Regions from separate parts of the Salinicoccus sesuvii genome, predicted to be linked through region 1. Evidence: predicted binding sites of a transcription regulator. Region 1 holds the regulator's gene; the other holds the start of a gene.

Region 1 (6,070 bases):
CCGATGCTTTCTCGTAGTCACCATATACTTCAGGCTCGGCTAGTTTCTCTTCTATACTCGAAATTTCTTCTTCCAGTTGGAGAATATTTTCTTCAATTCTCGAAGCAGCACGTTTCAGTTTCTGCATTTCATTACGCTTTTGCTTCTGCTGCTGATAATCGGAACCACTCTGCTCATCAGATCGGTTACTTTCTTCTTGGATGGCGAGCGAAGCCTGCTCATCCTTCTTGTGACGGTAATAGCTATAATCTCCATTGTAGATCTTTACATGCTGCTGATCCATTTCCACAATCTTGGTTGCAATGCGGTCAATGAAGTATCGGTCGTGAGAAACGAATAGGATTGTTCCGGGGAAGTTCTGAAGGGCTTTCTCAAGGACTTCCTTACTGTCGATATCCAAGTGGTTGGTTGGTTCATCGAGTATGAGTAGATTATTTTTTTCTAGCATCAACCGGGCCAACTGTATACGTGCTTTCTCGCCACCGCTTAAATCGTTGACACTTTTTAGTACTTCTTCCTGAGTAAAAAGGAAGCGGCCAAGGACTTTGCGAACATCGCTTTCATTCATTTCTGGATACTCGTGCCATAGTTCCTCTAATACGTTTCTGTTAGAGGTGAATTCTGCCTGTTTCTGATCATAATACCCGATGGAAACATTCGTCCCATATATGATCTCTCCCTCATGCCGCGGCAGCTCTTTGGCAATCGTCTTTACAAGAGTAGATTTGCCTATACCATTTGGACCGATGATGGCCAGCCGGTCGCCTTTATCGACATTCAGAGTGATGCCACTGTTTAGTGTCTGCTCATATCCAATGGAGAGGGAGTTGATTCTGAGAACATCGTTCCCGCTTTCCCTTCTTATATCAAAAGAAAAACGTGCACTTTTGCGGTCGATCATCGGTGTATCCATCCGATCCATCTGTTCCAGTTTCTTACGTCTGCTTTTGGCCATATTACTCGTCGATGCTCGCGCTATGTTTTTTTCAACGAATGTTTGGAGCTGTTTGATCTCCTTCTGCTGATGTTCATACGCCTTTACCTGCAGACTGAAGTTTTTTTCTTTCTCTTTCACATACTTCGTATAATTGCTGTGGTAGAGTGTTCCTCGATGCATCTCGACTTCGAATATCTTGTCTACGGTACGATCAAGGAAATAGCGATCGTGACTGATAATCGCAATTGCCCCGGTGAAGCTGTTCAGGTACTGTTCAAGCCATGTTACAGTCCCCATATCGAGATGATTGGTTGGCTCGTCGAGCAGTAGCAGATCGGGTTTTGACAAAAGCATCTGGCCGAGTGCAAGGCGTGTCTTCTGACCACCTGAGAAAGCATCGACATTACGATCAAGATCATCGTTCGAAAAGTTCAGGCCGATAAGGACTGTCTTAATCTGGGCATCAATTGTATAGCCGCCACTAGATTCGAAGATGTTCTGCAGTCTGTCGTATTTCTCCATCTGTTCACTATAGGAGGGATGCTGGTAATCGTGTTCTGCTAGCCATCTGGTTGTGGCGTTCATTTCCTCTTGGGTATACAGTAGATCGGCGAAGGGTCGCATCATTTCATCCCTTACAGTCTGAGTGGATTCAAGTGTCATCTGCTGGGTAAGGTATCCAATTGCAATACCCTTCGGAGTTGTGATTCTGCCTTCTTCAATACCGAGTTCCCCGGCCATCATCTTCATTAATGTCGTCTTGCCGGCACCGTTTTTGCCGACGATACCGACTGTTTCACCTTTTTTTATTTCAAGGTTTATATTTGAGAAAATCTGGTCTGTACCGAAAGACTTTCCTACATTTCCTAATTGCATTACTATCATATTAATTCCCCCACTCCATTCAATTTTACAATAAATGAGTCAAAAAAACGATGAAATTAAATGACAATGACTACACTATGAAAATGGAGATATGCTATAATATACCAACAGAGTGCAATAGAAGAGGTGTGGGACATTTGAATAGTAAAAAGAAAATCCCAAACGCAACAATGAAACGTCTTCCTTTATACTATAGATTTTTCAAGAACGCCGAAAAATCCAGTGTAGATAGAGTTTCCTCAAGAGAGATCAGCGAAGCACTGGATATTGATTCAGCCACAATTAGGAGAGATTTCTCCTACTTTGGTGAGCTCGGCAGGAAAGGTTACGGCTACAATGTCAAGAGCCTGCTGAATTTCTTCATGGAGCATATCCAGGGTAACGAAGTGAGGAACGTAGCGATCATTGGTGCAGGGAATTTGGGCAGTGCATTATTAAACTACAAATTCAACAACATAAATGATAGAATGAATGTGGTAGCTGCTTTTGATAGTAATGCTCAGATCGTCGGGACATCCATCAATGGCACGGCAGTATATCATTCGGATGAGCTTGAAGATCTGGTCAGTCAGCACGGCATAGACGTCGCGATACTCACCCTGCCAGCTGAAGTCAGTCAAAATATGGCTGAGCGTCTGGTGGAAGCGGGTATCAAAGGCATACTCAACTTCACGCCGATCAGATTGAACGTAAGTGATGAAATCTATGTCCATAATATAGATTTGAGCGTTGAATTACAGGCACTATTCTTTTATATGAAACATATCTAGGAGGGATACTATGCTCGAAACATTAATGCCGGTGACGCTGATGGCAGTAGGCCCGACAAGTATGATCGTGATTGCTGTTGTAGCATTGATCATATTCGGACCTAAAAAATTGCCTCAATTCGGACGCGCAATGGGTTCAACTTTAAGAGAATTTAAAGATGCAACCAAAGGTCTCGCCACTGATGATGATGACGATGACGACGAACGCGATAAGAAACAACAACCAAAGAAGATCGAAACAGTCGAAGTTGAAAAGGTTGAAGAAACTAAAGTATAAAGATCCAAAGGGGTGGCGAAAGCCGCCTTTTTTTTGAAGAGGTGAAAACGAATTATGAACGACTCGGAAAAAAGGGAGATTACCGAGCATCTGGATGAATTGAGAAAGCGGCTACTGATTGTCATGTACTTTTTCGTAGGTGCATTGATCATCGGTTTTTTCCTGTCTAAGCCATTGATTTATCATATGCAGAATGCTCCATGGACACAAGCAATACAGATGCATGCATTCCAGGTAACGGATCCATTGAAAATTTATTTAATGATTATCGTTGTCATCGGTTTCGTTATTGTGCTGCCAGTAATTCTCTATCAACTCTGGGCATTTGTTTCTCCGGGGTTATACAGTAATGAGCAGAAGCTGACTTTGAGTTATATACCGATTGTCATGATCCTGATGCTACTCGGTATGGCTTTTGGTTATTTCGTTCTTGTGCCCTATATCATCCAGTTCACGTTCGAATTATCCGAGGACATGGGTATCGAAACGACGATTGGAATCAACCAGTATTTTGGCTTCCTTTTCAGGACGGTGTTGCCATTCGGAATCATATTCCAGATGCCGATTCTAGTCTTGTTCTTAACCCAGCTAGGACTATTGACGCCATCCTTTTTGAAGCAGAACAGAAAATATGCCTACTTCATTTTGTTGGTGGTCGCAGCGCTTATTGCACCACCGGATGTGATGACGCATGTCATGATTACTATACCGATGATTATTCTTTATGAAATTAGCATCTACATTTCCAAAATCGGCTATCGTAGATATCTGAAAGCAGAGCAAAAAGCACTAGAGGAATCGTTGGATTCCGAATAGGGGGGTTCCAGGTGAAATTCAATTGGGATGAAGAAGCACCTCAGGTGCTTGATGGCAGTGATGAAAAATGGATGCACCAGCTTGGAAGGGCGCAAGAAGATCCATGGCGGCAGAAATATCATATCCAACCGCCTGCAGGCAGTATGAATTCATTGGACGGTTTCGTTTATCATGAGGGCAGGTATCATATCTTATACCAGTGGGCTCCCTTCTACTCACAAGGTAAAAAGTATCTATATCACGTCACATCGGAAAATCTTGCTGTCTATCACGATATGGGAATAGCAAGCACACTACCGCAAGGTGCATGTTCAGGTTCTGCTTCTACAATGGACGATCTGCATACGTACCATACAGTAATCGATGGAGATATATCACATCAGGAACATACGGTGTGGATTTCAGGAACAGGGGTGCTTCGTCCATCCCACACAGAGATCATTATGAAAGGATCGCCAAAAGGATATGGTGCAACTCTCAAAGATCCGAAGGTGTGGGAGGAAAGTGAAAGATATTTCATGATGCTCGGAGCGATGACACAAGATGAGTTCGGGCGTGTGCTCTGCTTCAGAGGCACAAACCTTGAAACTCTCGACTATCTGGGTGAACTGAAAACCGATCTTGACCAATTTGGTTTTATGTGGGAATCGCCTGAGCTGTTTGAATTGGATGGTGGTGATGTCCTCATGTTCTGCCCACAAGGGCTCGACAAGTATCAACATAGCTACTGGAACATCTACCAGTCTGGATATATTCTCGGCAGTGTTGATAGAGAGTCGATGACAATGGTGCATGGCGAATTCAGTGAACTAGATCAAGGTTTTGATTTCTATGCGCCGAAGACGACCTGTGACGCTTTTGGAAGACGGTTTATGATCGGATGGATGGGAATGAAGGAAACGATTTATCCTACAGATGGCACGTGGTCACATTGTCTGACGCTGCCAAGGGAGTTGTCTATTGAAGAGGGGATACTGAGGCAGCGACCCGTGGCTGCGTTATCAACTCTAAGAATGGATGAACTGACAGCGGAAGGATACTTTGATCATCGTCCGAAAAAGATGAAAGATTTCTATGGTGATAATTACGAGCTTACAATGGATATCCTCGAGAATAATGCGACGCAGATATATATCAATTTGAGAATGAGCAGAAGAGAACAGACGAGTCTAATATATGATGCCGAGGCCCATACGCTTACACTCGATACGACTTTCAGTGGCCAGATGCCTGAGAATGTCGATGGCACAACACGTACAGCGAAGCTTGACGGTCCTCTTTTAAAACTCCGCATATTTGTAGATATTTCAAGTATTGAAATTTTTATCAATGATGGGGAGGCGGTCATGACAGCCCGCATCTTTCCATCGGAAAAAGCAGAAGGGGTGGAACTGTCCACCGAACTTGGCAACTGCTATGTCAAATTGTCCAAATACAAATTAAAGCCCCTTTATGTGCATCCGGACGTTCAGACGGAATAGGGACAACGGATTTCAATGTCTGTACACAATATTATTTCAATTCTGCTTATAATCGATTGAGTATTCTGTTATTATAAACTTACATACAGTGAGGGTGAGAGGAGAAGTGGATATGTTTTCGGTACTGAGTCAGATTCGCAAACGTTATGAGTACATGACACCTGTAGAGCAGCGGATTGCAGATTTTATGCTGGCCAATCCTGCCAAAGTCATCAACATGCCTGTTAAGGACATCGCAAGAAACAGTAATACGAGCGATGCGGCTATCGTCAGATTTTCAAAGAGGATCGGTCTTGCCGGCATAAAAGAATTAAAAGTTGAGCTTGCAAAGGAGCTCCATACACTTGAGAAAGAGAACATATCAAGGGTCATCGATCTTGAAAACGATACTCATAAAGATATCTTCGACAAAGTGTTCAAAAATACGATACAAGCCCTCTACAATACAGAAAAGATTGTCGATCGTGATACGATGAAGCAGGCTGCCGAACTCTTCGCCAAATCGGACAATACATTTATATTTGGCCTTGGGGATTCCTCCAATATCGGAAATGAACTGGAACAGAAGCTACATAGAGTCAATATCAATGCGTTCTTTACTTCAGATAAGTATCTCTGCATGACACGGTTGTCCAATGCTACTGATAATGATGTCTTGTTCCTCATCACCCTATCCGGTAAGACGAAGGAAGTAGTCGAAGTTGTAAAGCTCGCCAAGAAACTTGGCGTCAAGACCGTCATACTTACCCAAAATCATGCCTCTATCGCAAAACGCAATGCAGACATTGCCATAGAAATCACAGAAGAAGAGACAAATATACAGTATATGAACATGACCAGTCGTATAGCGCAGCTCGTCATCTGCGATGTTCTATTCTTCTACATCTGTCGGGAGCTTGGATCC
Region 2 (6,070 bases), on a different contig from region 1:
TGGACTGGAGGGTTCTTTTGAATCCGTGATGACCACTATGGCTTTGAATTGCTTTATATTGTTCGAGTAGGCACTTACCAACGCACTGCGTTCTGCACAGATGGTCGCCGGGTAAGCAGCATTTTCTATATTAGCACCATATATATACTGATCGTCTGCTGTAACAAGTAATGCACCTACATTAAAATTAGAGTACGGCGTATATGCCCTACTCTGCGCTACCTTAACCTCATCAAGCCATTCTTCTTTAAAAATTCCGTCTTGCATGACAACATCTCCTCGCTAGAACAAATAGGGTAAAAAAATAATTAATGCGACGATAACCGCATAGAGTGAAGAAAGTAACACCGCAGCGGCACCAGCATCCTTGGCCGCTTTTGCCAATGGATGATACGTGCTCGTTGTAAGATCCACAGCTGCTTCGATGGAAGTATTGAAAGCTTCAGCAATCAGAACCATAAAAATTGCGCTGACAATAAATACCCATTCGATGCGCTCAATCCCTAGAATCGCACTAACAGCCACCGCAACAACTCCTAATAGAAAATGGATGATGAAATGATTGTCTTTGAAGACCAGCCAGCGTATGCCCATCATGGCATACTTGAATCTATTGAGCTGCTTCATCTTAATCTTCTCTGGTGACACCGAAAGCTGTGAGTATCTCGTCTTGCAGATTGTTCATTTCCTTCTCTTCTTCTGATTCCATATGGTCGTATCCAAGCAGATGAAGAAATCCATGCAGACTGAGAAACATTAATTCGCGTTTATAGCTATGTCCGTAATCTTGAGCTTGCTCACTCGCACGATCCGTACAGATAATGATGTCTCCGAGGGTACGTAATGCCTCTTCGTGAATCACGTTGTCCTCCTCGTCCTCCATCGCGAAACTGATGACATCCGTTACTGCATCTTTATCTCTGTAATCTCGATTGATAGTGCGAATCTCCTCTTGGTCAACGAACGAAATGCTGACTTCCGCATCGTCCGCTTCTTCGAGATGGTCATATGCGAACTGGATCAGTGATTCGATCTCGTTCTTCTCTTGCTCGTTGACAAAGCCATCTTCATCCAGAAAATCGATAGTGATCAAGTATCTCACTCCTTTTCATATGCTTTTATGATTTTAGATACAAGTGGATGACGTACAACGTCGGACTCATCCATTTTATTTATAGAGATACCATTCACATTATTCAACAGGCGCACTGACTCCACAAGACCACTTTTCGTGGAACCTGGAAGGTCGATCTGAGTCTCGTCTCCTGTAACCACCATCTTCGAACCGAAACCGAGGCGTGTTAAAAACATTTTCATCTGCATCTCAGTTGTGTTTTGCGCTTCATCGAGAATAACGAACGCCTCGTTCAATGTTCGGCCACGCATGTAAGCAAGTGGTGCAACCTCTATAACGCCCCGTTCAATCAGACGGTCTGTCTGCTCTGCTCCGAGGACAGTATGGAGGCCGTCGTACAGCGGTCTCAAGTAAGGATCAACCTTTTCCTTTAAATCACCCGGCAAGAAACCGAGGTTCTCTCCTGCTTCGACAGCAGGACGTGTGAGAACGATGCGTTTCACACTGTTCTCACGAAGCATTTGGCATGCCAAAACTACCGCAAGAAACGTCTTGCCGGTGCCTGCCGGACCAATGCCGAAAGTCAGATCGGTTCGCTTAATATTTTCGATATAGAGGCGTTGTCCAGTCGTCTTGGCACGGATGCCTTTGCCTTTGACGTCCCGGGCGATTTCTTCATTATAAAGATCTGCCAGATACTCGATTGTACCTTTTCTGGCCATCATTGCAGCAGACTGGACATCCCTAAGATTGATGGACATCCCTCTCTGAATGATCTTCAGCAGATTGATCAGCACATCTTCTGTCAATTCGACATTTTCATCGCTCTCACCGTCCACGGTGATCTCATTGCCGAGTGTATGAATGGTGACATCAAATTCCTCTTCCAGAAATGTAATGTGCTGATCGTTTGCACCGATAAGTGCCTGAGCCTCTTCCAGGCTATCGATATTTATAATATTAGGCATGCATAATCCCCTTTTATCAAAGTCTCTTTCTCATTAAATTTACCACTAAGACACTGCTACTGCAACGAATTAATGCGGTTGTCAAGCGAGTTCATAAGTAAATGCGCACCTCTCTAGCCCATAGTCCAGTGATACTATATTGTGCATCTATCGAAAGATTTACGTAAGGAAAACGATTATCTGGCCACTGCAGATGTCATACAAAGGTGTATTTTTACCACTTTAATGGTATGATGGTAAAAAAGTAGGGAGATGAATGACATGGAAAACCAGCTTATTGTTCCGCATCTGTGGTTCGACACGCAAGCAGAAGCAGCAGTCGATTTCTACACTTCCATATTTCCGAAATCAAAAAAACATATGAATGCTTTCCTGGAGGATACACCTTCAGGTGATACTCCACTATATTCATTCGAGCTTATAAACTATAAATTCATGGCAATCAGTGCAGGTCCCTACTTCCTGTTTAATCCATCCATCTCATTCACGCTCAATTTCAATTCTATATCAGATATGGCAGCCAATGAAGCACTTGAAACCACTTGGAACAAATTAATAGACGGCGGGACGGCATTGATGCCTCTTGACTCCTATCCCTTCAGCAGTAAATATGGATGGGTACAAGATAAATATGGCATCACTTGGCAATTGATGCTCTCGGAACATCCAGAACAAACTCGAGCAAACATTGTTCCGACCCTGATGTTCGTAGGAAATAACTACGGAAGTGCTAAAGAAGCGATTGAGTACTACGTTTCTGTCTTCAAAGATTCCGAAATTGGGGATATTGCCTATTATCCGGCTGATCACTCGCCTCACCAAGAAGGCACCGTTATGCATGGTAGTTTCAAGCTAGGCGGGCAATGGTTTTCTGTTATGGACAGCGCTTTGGAACATAATTTCAGTTTTAATGAAGCGATATCCCTCATCGTCCAATGCAGCGATCAGCAAGAAATAGACTACTATTGGGAAAGATTGTCGTTCGTTCCGGAAAGTGAACAATGTGGCTGGTTGAAGGATAAATTCGGTGTTTCGTGGCAGATTTATCCGACAGTTATGGAGGAGATGCTGAGAACTGGCTCAAAAGAGCAAATAAACAGAGTGACGCAAACCTTTTTAAAAATGAAGAAGTTCGATATTGCTACTTTGGAAAAAGCATACAGAGGATAAACCGAAGGCCAGCAGATCACAATCTTCTGCTGGCCTTTTTATCTACTTATATCCTTTTATGAAAAGAGATCGTGCGTTCGATTTCTTTGAAACCAAGATGATGGTGCATCTCTATACTTGTCTCATTATCAAGCAAACAGTCACTTCCGAAATCGGAAGCCCCTTTTTCTCTCCCCCACTGTTCACATGCTTCGACAAGTTTTCTTGCATACCCTTTACACCGATGACATTCCTCAACATAGATGCCTTCAAGAAAAGCGACTGGAGAGTTGCTTGCACCTGCAACGTAGTCGATACGGAGACTGCAGTGGGCAAAGCCGACTACAGTTCTACTTATCTCTGCAATAAATACTGAGTCGTTGTCTGCTTGAATATACCTTTTGAAGTCGTTTTCCAGCTCTTGATCGCTATGACCGGGCCAGAGTTTGATGGCAAGTGCCAAGAGCGCCTTTACGTCTTCTTGTTGGGCATGTCGGATCATTGGTTTTCCATGGCATCATCATATGCCTGAAGCGCTTTGCCACCGTATACGCTACCAGGTCCGCCTCCCATTACAATGGCAACACCAGCAATTTCGGCGATTTCATCACGCGAGGCACCGAGTTTGATGAGCTTATTGACGTGATTGCCGATGCAGCCTTCACACTTATCTGCGATTGCGTAAGACAGAGCTGCAAACTCTTTAGTTTTTTTATCAAGTGCACCGGGCGCATAAGCAGCATCCTGAAGATCTTTGAAACTTTTCATCGTATCTGGAATACTTTTCTGAAGTCTTTTCGTATTGCCTTGGGCCGTCGTATTAATTTCATTGAAATGTGCCATCTTCTCACCTTTTCCTTAGATTATTTTTTCCCGGTATATTTGCTTGTAGGGCGTTCAATGGTTGGATATTTGACGCTTGTCATAACTATATCAAGAAAAGTGAGTATAATTCACCTCATTCAGACCCTAAACAACTACAATTAGCAGCATGACTGTCCAGACGGTCACCCAAGTGGCGTGGATAATTTCTAATATACCGATCTGTTTCATTTTCCATTCCCGTCCATATACCAAAATCGCGCGGAGCAAACTGAAGAGGAATGCCAATCCGAGTATCCAGTGTGCCAAGAGCATTACGGTAAACACTATTACATGATATAAAAATGATGCGATTTGATACTTGGGATTTTTCTTTTCCCGGACCATCGTCTTGACGAACAAAGCAGTACTCGTAAAGAACAAGGCGCTGAGTACAATCACAAACATTACAGGCCAACTGAATGTGTGTAGGTTGAGGAAAGCAATGCCGCCTCCCCCGATGCTGAAAATTATGATGGCGGAAAGATCATTGATAATATTCCGTTCATTCTTCTGGTAAGAGAAGTAGGCATTCACTGCGCCAAAGGGCAGCATTGCTAAAAAGAAGTAGAAGATACGGTATTCGATAACCAATGGATAGATAAACAGCACTACGGACAATAAAAAGAACAAACTTGCCGCGTATAGATAGCCATATGTATTCTTGCGGCGCTTTTTGATGAAGAACAATATGTGGTCGGCCATGAAGAACATCATCAGCCAGCCCAACATGTAACTCAGCTGAGCCGGATGAAACCCACCTGCCGCAATACCGATAAGGAGCGGCATGAAAACCATCGCCCATGCACCATGTTGATTCTGCTTCTTAAATTTCATACTATCACCTCTTAACTTCATGATAGAACAAGTGTCAGAGGAGGTACAGGAAGGGAAACGACATTTTTGTGAATAAATAAACAAGGGCTGTCCAACGGACAGCCCTTAATATATATTCAATTGTATTTAGTAGAAACTTTGATGACCTATGTCCGCCTCGCTGACGAGCTCTATTGTAAATATATGGATAATTCCAATTACAATGAACGTAGCGAAAATCAATATTGACATGGCCATGATCGGAATATCAAAGAAAGCAGGAATGAGCATCAGCAGTGGTATAAGCATCATAATCATCAGACTGCGTTCCCTGTATCTATCAGACAGATACTGCATTTGACCGCATGATGGACACTCCATACCGGGACTCAGCGTAGTGCATCGCTTGAGCACTGCTCTTATGTTCCAACTTTCATGACAACTGCTACAGCGTATCAAAATACCTCTCCTTTTCCAAAGTGGCAACATCGTCTATGCGTTCCACCTGGTCGAAACATTATGCCATAGGATTATTGAAAATACAATACACATGCTGCTGTCCACTAATGTATCTGTTAGGCGCTTACTGCAAACCGTCTAAAAAGAATGTAACTGACACTAAGTGCAATCATTCCAGAAATAAGTACAGGTATTGTCGTGAATCCACTATAAATAACAAGGGTCGCTTCATTCTGACCCGCAGCCGCCCACGGATCGCTGACCATAGTAGGCATGAATAATGTAGAAATCATGTTGACTATAAACAAACTGACTAAGAATATTGCTATGAAACTGGACATTACAGCTAAATACTGTTTCATTGAAATCATCTCACTTTACTGTTTATCAAGGTTCAATGCTTTTAGCTTTTCGGCCAATGCATTGTTAATCGGCGCCTCGGCTTCTTGTTCTTTCATATATTTGTTAACAGTGCGCTTGTCGACTTTACCGCGCCCTTCTTTTTTTCTTCTCGCCTCAAATGCAGAAAGTTTTTCTCTATGGCCACATCTGCACGTAAAGATCTGACCTTCTCCTTCTCCGCTCAAAGTCATCTTCTTTTTACATTTTGGACAGCGTGCATTGGTCACTCTGGCTACATTTTTACGATGCCCACATTCTCTATCTTGGCAAACCAGCATCTTACCCTTTTTACCATTGACTTCAAGGAGCGGTTTACCGCAATCAGGACATGACTTGCCAG

Evidence for each region. The regulator Rex, encoded in region 1, represses fermentation and respiration genes when NADH is low (regulators of the CRP and FNR family bind a similar motif). The targets are predictions, from matches to a motif close to TTGTGAAATATTTCACAA.
Region 2: ACFOJ8_RS06390 (YwiC-like family protein) is a predicted target of Rex. The motif match lies at 4,957-4,974, and genes of this name have one in related genera.

What each region holds. Positions count from the first base shown of each region.
Region 1 covers NZ_JBHRWV010000010.1:3,111-9,180, forward strand. The annotation lists gene ACFOJ8_RS12065 (ABC transporter ATP-binding protein) at 1-1,822, opposite strand, end outside; gene ACFOJ8_RS12070 (redox-sensing transcriptional repressor Rex) at 1,960-2,592, shown strand; gene ACFOJ8_RS12075 (twin-arginine translocase TatA/TatE family subunit) at 2,603-2,869, shown strand; gene tatC (twin-arginine translocase subunit TatC) at 2,924-3,685, shown strand; gene ACFOJ8_RS12085 (glycoside hydrolase family 32 protein) at 3,697-5,166, shown strand; gene ACFOJ8_RS12090 (MurR/RpiR family transcriptional regulator) at 5,279-6,070, shown strand, end outside.
Region 2 covers NZ_JBHRWV010000007.1:123,540-129,609, forward strand. The annotation lists gene cdd (cytidine deaminase) at 1-267, opposite strand, end outside; gene ACFOJ8_RS06360 (diacylglycerol kinase family protein) at 283-627, opposite strand; gene ybeY (rRNA maturation RNase YbeY) at 629-1,093, opposite strand; gene ACFOJ8_RS06370 (PhoH family protein) at 1,099-2,043, opposite strand; gene ACFOJ8_RS06375 (VOC family protein) at 2,305-3,213, shown strand; gene aac(6') (aminoglycoside 6'-N-acetyltransferase) at 3,260-3,694, opposite strand; gene ACFOJ8_RS06385 (carboxymuconolactone decarboxylase family protein) at 3,691-4,035, opposite strand; gene ACFOJ8_RS06390 (YwiC-like family protein) at 4,162-4,890, opposite strand; gene ACFOJ8_RS06395 (TIGR04104 family putative zinc finger protein) at 5,017-5,328, opposite strand; gene ACFOJ8_RS06400 (hypothetical protein) at 5,445-5,690, opposite strand; gene ACFOJ8_RS06405 (DNA topoisomerase III) at 5,706-6,070, opposite strand, start outside.